DNA from 2 places in the Qipengyuania sp. R86523 genome. Region 2 is predicted to be linked to the other one. Evidence: predicted binding sites of a transcription regulator. Region 2 holds the regulator's gene; the other holds the start of a gene.
The links. The regulator LexA, encoded in region 2, represses DNA repair genes until DNA is damaged. The targets are predictions, from matches to a motif close to GTTCCNCNCTTGTTCT.

Region 1: a site for LexA is predicted at 2,077-2,092, ahead of SJY12_RS04250 (ATP-dependent helicase). Genes of this name have one in related genera too.

The regions. Positions count from the first base shown of each region.
Region 1 is NZ_CP138997.1:869,020-873,436, forward strand. Features, by position in the region: gene SJY12_RS04235 (pseudouridine synthase) at 1-713, shown strand, start outside; gene rsmD (16S rRNA (guanine(966)-N(2))-methyltransferase RsmD) at 710-1,255, shown strand; gene SJY12_RS04245 (hypothetical protein) at 1,398-1,973, opposite strand; gene SJY12_RS04250 (ATP-dependent helicase) at 2,100-4,409, shown strand.
Region 2 is NZ_CP138997.1:659,910-664,326, forward strand. Features, by position in the region: gene SJY12_RS03230 (aminodeoxychorismate/anthranilate synthase component II) at 1-87, shown strand, start outside; gene trpD (anthranilate phosphoribosyltransferase) at 84-1,076, shown strand; gene trpC (indole-3-glycerol phosphate synthase TrpC) at 1,078-1,863, shown strand; gene lexA (transcriptional repressor LexA) at 2,011-2,700, shown strand; gene SJY12_RS03250 (ComEC/Rec2 family competence protein) at 2,719-4,417, opposite strand, start outside.

The DNA of each region.
Region 1 (4,417 bases), 210 kb from region 2:
GTGCCGGCGTCGCCAGCCGCCGCGAAATCGAGCGCATGATCGCCGACGGGCGGATCGCGATCGATGGCAAGGTCCTCGACACGCCCGCAGTCAAGCTGGCGAATCTCAATGGCGTGACGGTCGATGGCAAGGCTGTCGGCCGGGCGGAGGCGGCGCGGCTGTTCGCGTTCCACAAGCCTTCGGGGCTGATCACCGCCGAACGCGATCCCCGCGGACGGCCCACCATTTACACCGCGCTGCGCAACGCCTTGCCCAAGGATGCGGGCCGCGTGATTCCCGTCGGCCGTCTCGACTTCACCACCGAAGGTCTGCTGATGCTGACCAATGATGGCGAACTGAAACGGGCGATGGAACTGCCCTCGTCGGGCATACCTCGTACTTACCGCGCGCGCGCCTTTGGCGACGTCACGCAGGCGCAACTCGACGAACTGATCGAAGGCGTCGAGATCGACGGCATTCGCTACGGCCGGATCGAGGCCGACCTCGAGCGCGGTTCGGGCAAGAATCGCTGGGTCGAAATGACGCTGACCGAAGGCAAGAACCGCGAAGTTCGCCGCGTGCTCGAACATCTCGGCCTGCAGGTGAATCGCCTGCTGCGGACCGCCTATGGCCCGTTCGAACTGGCCGACCTGCCGCGCGGGCAGGCAGTGGAAATTCGCCAGGCCGATGTCGAGCGGTTCCGCAAGCAACTCAGGCGCGGGGGCCAGCTTTGAGGATCATCGCAGGCGATTGGCGCGGCCGCAAACTCGTCGCGCCGCCGGGCGATCTGACCCGCCCCACTGCCGACCGGACGCGCGAAACGCTGTTCAACATGCTGGCCAGCCGCGTGGGCAGTTTCGACGGGCTGAGCGTGGTCGATCTTTTCGCCGGATCGGGCGCGCTGGGCTTGGAGGCTCTGTCGCGCGGTGCTGCATCCTGCCTGTTCGTCGAACAGGATGCGCGCGCGGTGGAGGCCATCCGCAAGAATATCGAGACGCTCGACGCACGTGCACGCAGCGTGGTCCAGCAAGGTTCCGTGCTCAGCCTCAGCCCTGCCAAGACGGCGCACGATTTGATCTTCCTCGATCCGCCCTACGATACGGGTGCCGGCCATGTCGCGCTCGACCGGCTCGCGCGGCTCGGCTGGATCGGGCCGGCGACCTGGGTCGCGCTCGAAACCGGCGCGAAGGAAGAAGGCGCTCTGCGGGCCTTCGATATCGTTGCCGAGCGAAAGACCGGCAAGGCGAAGATCACGTTGCTGCGCCTCGCGGCCTGAACCGCGCAGCCCGGCGGCGACAGGTTCGAAACCGGTACCAACCTCGCAGATCCCTGAGACGCGAAAAGGGCGGAACCGCCTTGGCGGTCCCACCCATTCGCTTCGCACCCTGCCCGCTGGCAGGACGCGCATTCAGTTCAGCTCACGACCCCGGCTTGGTTGCGGGAAGCTTCTGGGGGATCGTGCTGGCGGGCTGACCCGGCCAGTATTCGAGCGGGCGATTACCCGTCTTGTTCTTGGCCCAGCTGTTGATGCACCCATCCTGCTGCATGGCCGAACATACCGGCAGGTTTGCATTGTCGGCGGGGGTGTATTCGGGCGGAACCGACTGCGTCACCGCGTTGCTCACGAAGCGGGGCGACGTGGTCGCGCTCGACGATGCACTCGACGTAGTTGCCGGATTGCCATTCATCTGGGCAGCGATCTGGTTCCACGCCTGCATGCGCGTTGCCGGTTCCATTTCGTAGATGGCGACCCGCTGTTCGTCGGTCAGCACCCACCAGCCTTCGGTCTGCACGGGCGACAGCGTCCAGTAATATTCCTGAACGCCTGCGGGCCATGCATCATAAGCGGTCTGGCGATCGGCGGGCCACTGGTCATAGGCGGCTTCCTGCTCGGTGGACCAGCTGTAGCTTTCGCCCGACATGTGATCGTCGGCAGCAGCCGGAACAGCGGTAAAGGCAAGCGCTGCAGCGCCGGCGAGAATCAGATTACGCATAGGAGATTCCTCCATTTGTTTGGTGTGTACGGCTAACCTACGCAGCGCCCCGGTCATCGGTTCCGGCGCGCCCATGTGGCCGGGGCTTGTCTTGCGCCGCTTCGTTCCCTAGCTGTTCCGAACTCCATGACAGACCTCCCCACCCCGTCCGACGCGCCCGCAGATGCGCAGATTCCCGCCTATGCGGCGCGGTTGAATGCTCCCCAGCGCGAGGCGGTGCTGACCACCGAAGGCCCCGTCCTGATGCTCGCCGGGGCAGGTACCGGAAAGACAGCGGCGCTCACCGCACGGCTGGCACATCTCATCGCAACGCGGCGCGCATGGCCCAGCGAAATTCTTTGCGTCACCTTCACCAACAAGGCGGCGCGCGAAATGCGCGAACGCGTGGGCCGGCATATCGGCGATGCGGTTGAAGGGATGCCGTGGCTGGGCACGTTTCATTCGATCGGGGCACGAATGCTGCGCCGCCATGCCGAACTGGTCGGGCTGGAAAGCAATTACACGATCATCGACACGGACGACCAGATCCGCCTGCTCAAGCAGCTGATCCAGGAAAACGACGTCGACGAGAAACGCTGGCCGGCGCGGCAACTGGCCGGCCTGCTCGACCGGTGGAAGAATTGCGGGCTCAATCCCGGCGATCTCGATGCAGTCGAGAATGAAAGCTATGCCAACGGGCGCGGCGCCCAGTTCTACAAGCTCTATCAGGACCGGCTGAAGACGCTCAACGCCTGCGACTTCGGCGACCTCCTGCTTCACATACTGAACATCTTCCGCACGCATCACGACGTGCTCGCGCAATACCAGCAGCGCTTCAAATACATCCTCGTCGACGAATATCAGGACACCAACCAGGTCCAGTATCTCTGGCTGAGGCTGCTCGCTCAGGCGCGCAAGAATATCTGCGTGGTGGGGGACGACGACCAGTCGATCTATTCATGGCGCGGCGCAGAAGTCGCCAATATCCTCAAGTTCGAAAAGGATTTTCCCGGCGCGTCAGTGGTCAAGCTGGAACAGAACTACCGTTCGACGCCGCAAATCCTGGCGGCGGCCTCGGGCCTGATCAATGCCAATAGCGAACGCCTCGGCAAGACGCTGTGGACCGAACTGCCGCCCGGTGAGAAGGTGCGGATCATCGGCGTATGGGACGCGCCCGAGGAAGCGCGCCGCGTAGGCGAGGAGATCGAGCGGCTGGAAAGCGAGGGCGCACCGCTCGACCAGATCGCAATCTTGGTGCGCGCGCAGTACCAGACGCGGGAATTCGAAGACCGGTTTATCCAGATCGGCCTCAACTATCGCATCGTCGGCGGTTTCCGGTTCTACGAACGCGCCGAAATCCGCGATGCATTGGCCTATTTGCGCGTCATCGCGCAGCCGGCCGACGACCTCGCCTTCGAAAGGATCTACAACCAGCCCAAGCGTGGGCTCGGCGCGAAGACGCTCGAGGCGATGCGCCGTCATGCGCGCCAGCTGCAGATGCCGCTTGCCGCTGCCAGCTTAGACCTGTGCGATACCGACGAACTGCCTGCGCGGGCGCGGAACAACCTTGTCGCCTTGCTGGGCCAGTTCGTTCACTGGCGCGAACAGGCAGACAAGGTCACCCCGTCGGAACTGCTGCGCAGCGTGCTTGCGGAAAGCGGGTACGAAGACATGCTGCAGAAAGATCGCAGCGCCGAAAGCGCGGGGCGGCTCGAGAACCTCACCGAACTCGCGCGGGCGATGGAAGAATACGAGACGCTTGGCGATTTCCTCGAGCATGTCAGTCTGGTGATGGACAATGAACGCGCCGGCGATGGCGAGAAGGTCACCATAATGACCATGCACGCCGCCAAGGGGCTGGAATTCGACCACGTCTTCCTGCCCGGCTGGGAAGAAGGCGTATTCCCGAGCCAGCGCGCCATCGACGAGGGCGGCCTTGCAAGCCTCGAGGAAGAACGCCGGCTGGCCTATGTCGCAATTACACGCGCCAAGCGCCGTTGCACGATATTGCATGCAGCGAACCGCCGCATCTACGGCCAGTGGACAAGCTCGATCCCCAGCCGGTTCATCGATGACCTTCCCGAAGACTATATCACGTCCGAAACCACGATGACCGGCGGTGCCTCGCTCTGGCGGGCGAATTGGAGCGAGACCGACGACCCGTTCGCGCATGTCTCGACCAGCCGGCCGGACCGGTCCGGCAAGCGGGGTCCCGGTTGGCAAAGGGCGCTCTCGTCAGGTTATGACACGACGCCCAAGCGTCTGGCTGAACCGGGCCGCAGTGCGGCGAGCTTCGCGGCCAAGCCGCGCAGCGATATCGCGCTTGGCGCCCGCGTCTTCCATGACAAGTTCGGCTATGGCTGCGTGACCGCCCAGGAAGGCAACAAGCTGACGATAGAATTCGAGAAAGCAGGCGAGAAGCGCGTTCTCGACAGTTTCGTCAGCCTGGCCGACTGAGGATTATC
Region 2 (4,417 bases):
CCCGAAAGCATCGCCACCGAACACGGCCACGCCCTGCTGGCGAACTTCCTCGCCATCTGCGGCATCGCCGCCAAGGTGCCCGCATGAAACAGCTTCCCGATGCCACCCGGCACCTTGCCGAAGCCGAGGCCGAGGAAGTCTTCGGCTGGATCCTCGACGGCGAAGCCGATGACGACGCGATCGCCCGTTTCCTGGTCGACATGTCAGCGCGCAGTGAAACCTCCGAGGAAATCGCGGGCGCGGCGCGTGCCCTGCGTCACCGGATGATCCCCATCGCTGCGCCCGAGGGCACGGTCGATTGCTGCGGCACCGGCGGCGATGGCCATCATACGCTCAACGTATCCACCGCGGTCAGCCTGGTCGTGGCGGCCTGCGGCGTCCCAGTGGCCAAGCACGGCAACCGCGCTGCCAGCAGCAAGGCGGGCGCGGCCGATACGCTCGAGGCGCTCGGACTCGACATGGAAGCGGCAGGCCGCAGCGCGGAGAAGACGCTCGCCGAACTGGGCATATGTTTCCTGTTCGCCAAGAACCACCACCCGGCAATGGGGCGGATCCAGCCCATCCGCCAGAAGCTCGGGGTGCGCACGATCTTCAACCTGATGGGGCCGCTTTCCAATCCCGCCGGGGTCCGGCGCCAGCTGATCGGTATCGCCCGCCCCGCTTATGTGCCGATCTATGCCGCGGCCAAGGCCCGGCTCGGAACCGAGCGCAGCTTCATCGCCTCGGGCGACGAGGGCCTCGACGAACTCAGCCTCGCGGGCGGCAACGAACTGGCCGACGTGACGGGCAACAGCTTCGAAATGCGCCGCGTGCTGGCAGTGCAGGCCAATCTGCCGCACGCCCCGGTCGAAGCCATCCGCGGCGGCGATCCGGCGCACAACGCCCGCGCGCTCGAGGCGCTGCTGGCAGGCACCCCCGGCCCCTATCGCGATGCGGTGCTGTTCAACGCATCCGCCACGCTGATCGTCGCCGGCCGGACCGACGATTGGACCGAAGGCGCCCAGATCGCTGCCGAGGCGCTCGATTCCGGCGCTGCCCTGACCCTCCTGCGCGACTGGATCGCACTGAGCGTTTGACATGAACAAGCTGGAAGAAATCTGCGCCACCAAGCGCGAAGAAGTGGCTGCCCGCAAGCAGGAACGCTCGCTGTCCGATCTCGAAACCGCGATCCGTGCGCAGACCCCGCCGCGCGGGTTTCAGGCTGCACTCGCCCGCGCGCAGGATGACGGCTTCGGACTTATTGCCGAGATCAAGAAAGCCTCGCCGTCGAAGGGCCTGATCCGCGCCGATTTCGAGCCGGCGGCGCATGCCAGGGCCTATGCCGCAGGGGGCGCGGCATGCCTTTCCGTGCTGACCGATGCGCCCTATTTCCAAGGCCATGAGGATTACCTCATCGCCGCCCGCGAGGCCTGCGACCTGCCCGTCCTGCGCAAGGATTTCATGGTCGACCCGTGGCAGGTCGCCGAAGCACGCGCGCTCGGTGCCGATGCCATCCTGATCATCGTCGCGGCGCTCGATGACAGCGTCATGGCCGAGATCGAGGCGGCCGCGCTCGACCATTCGATGGATGTGCTAATCGAAGTCCACGACGCCGCCGAAATGGACCGCGCAGCGCGGCTTTCCTCGCGGCTCATCGGGGTGAACAACCGCGACCTGAAAACCTTCACCACCGATCTCGCAACGACCGAGCAGCTTGCCCCGCGGGCGCCGGCGGAAAGCCTGCTGGTGGGCGAGAGCGGGATCAGCTCGCATGCGGATTGTGCCCGTCTCGCAGATTCGGGTGTGCGCAGCTTCCTCGTTGGTGAGAGCCTGATGCGGCAGGCCGATGTCGCTGCTGCGACCAGGACGCTGCTGCACGGCTGAACCGTCGCGCCCGGGGCAAAGCAGGAACAGCTGTTCTCGCCTCCATACCGCTAAACCGGCGCAATTGCTTGACTTGCCGATTCGGGTTGCCTACTTGTTCCGTATTCGTTCACAGCTTTGTGAACAGGCGATACGGGAGTTCGCACCATGCTGACCGCCAAGCAGCACGAATTGATCCGCTTTATCCAGCAACGCCTGGAAGACACCGGCATTTCCCCGAGTTTCGAGGAAATGAAGGAAGCCCTCGACCTCAAGAGCAAGTCGGGCGTTCACCGCCTGATCTCGGCGCTCGAGGAACGCGGTTTCATCCGCCGGCTGCCCAACCGTGCACGCGCACTGGAAGTGGTCAAGCTTCCCGAAGACGCAGTTACCGGGAGCGACAAGCCCAGTGCTGCGAACGCCCTGGTCGGGGCGGCAATGCCGACCAAGACCGTGGCACCCGAACCCGCCAACGACATCATCGACGTGCCGCTGCACGGACGGATCGCCGCCGGCGCGCCGATCGAGGCGATCGAAGGCCAGTCGAGCATGCCGGTTCCCGCTGCCCTGCTCGGTCCCGGCGAACATTACGCGCTCGAAGTCTCGGGCAATTCGATGATCGAGGCCGGCATTTTCGATGGCGACTTCGCTCTCGTGAAACGGACCGACAGCGCGCGCGATGGCGAAATCGTGGTGGCGCTGGTCGACAACGAGGAAGCCACGCTCAAATATCTGCGCAAGGACGCGGGGCGCGTGATCCTCGATCCGGCCAATGGCGCCTATGACCCCCAGGTCTACGATGCGCACCGCGTTCAGGTGCAGGGCAAGCTCGCCGGGCTATTGCGCCGCTATCACTGATGGTACGCGCACCGCGCCCTATCGGCGCGGGGCCGGCCACCAGCCATGCGCACCCTGGTCCTGCGCGACCGTATCGATGCGTTCGCGATCGAGATAAACCGCGACGCCGCCTTCGCGTTGCAGATAGCGCCGATCGGCCTTGAGCCAACGCGGCCGGCAGCTGCGCGGCAGGAAGCGGTCGGCCACGACGATATCGGCCTTCCCGCAGGCTGCGGCCAGCGCACGCTCGGCGATCAAGTCGCGATTGCGGGCCACGAGCACGCTCCATGTCTTCCCGCTTCTCTCGACGGGGAGCACGCAGAACTCGGGGCTGCACCGGCTCTGCGGCCACGCCGCGATGGCCATGGGCTCGCGGTCGGTTCCGGCCAGTTCGAGCAGGTTCTGCTGCGCATAGCCCCCGGCACTGTCGCGGAGGACGAGCAGGCGGTCGGCCTGGCTGGCAATACCCAGATCGCGCCCGTCACGGGTGATCAGCAGGTCGGGAACCGGGGCTGTCACGATCAGGATCGTGGACAGCGCGATCGGCACCGCGCCCCACAGTCTTGCCCTGCCCTGCCACAACGCCAGCCACAGTGCACCGCCGATATAGAGCGCCATCGTGCCCATGCCGATGCGGGGCGACAGTTTGACCGAACCGGGTTGCTCGGCGAAGAAATGCGCGATCGCCAGCAGCACGTCGAGTGACTGGCCGACCAGCCACCAGGCCGGCGCCCCCGCCCCCACCAGATCGAGGAAGAGCGCGAGCGCAACCAGCGGCATCGATACGAAGGTTACCAGCGGGATCGCGATCAGATTGGCCGCCGCGCCGTAGAGCCCAGCACGGTGGAAATGGAACAGCACGATCGGAATCAGCGTGAATTCGATGACCAGCCCGGTCAGGAACAGCATCGCTGCACGCCGTGCCAGGCGCGATAGCCAGCTTTCCTCGCGCGGCGCTAGGAAGCTGCGGACCCAAGCGGCATTGTGGAGCGAGACAATGGCGATGACCGCGGCAAAGCTCATCTGGAAACTCGGCCCGACCAGCAATTCCGGCCAGAGCGCCAGCACCACGCCGGCGGCGATCGCGACCATCCGCAGCGACAGGGGTTCGCGCCCCAGGGCCAGCGCGACGAGCACGAGCAAGGCGCCGATGCAGCTGCGAACGGTCGGCACCTGCGCGCCGGTAAGCAGCGTGTAGCCGATGCCCGCAAGCGCGGCTGCACCCGCCGCCACCAACGGCAACCGCACGCGCAGCGCCAGCCAAGGCCAGGCTGCCAGCAGTTTCAGCACCACCAGATAGGTCGCGGCGATAATCGCGCTGACATGCAGGCCGCTGATCGAAAGCAGATGGGTCAGCCCGGCATCGCGCATGGCTTCTTCGTCGGCCTCGGGGATCGCACCGCGGTCGCCGCTCGCCAGCGTGGCCGCGATGGCGCCCGCCGTCCCGTCGAGATTGCGCCGCACATGCGCCGACAGGCGGCGCTGGATCACGGCGATCGACACAAGCGTCTCCGCGGGCGGTTCGACGAGTTCGACGTCACCGACCACCGATCCGGTGGCCGACAGGCCATCGAACCAAGCCCGCCGCGCGAAATTGTAAGCACCCGGCACGATCGGCGGCGATGGCGGCATCAACCGCGCGCTCAGACGGATCCGTGCCCCTTCGCGCAGCTGCGGCCCGTCGGCTTCCAGCGGCAGATTGACGCGGTAGGCGACTGCCCGGGCTGTCTCGGGGTCG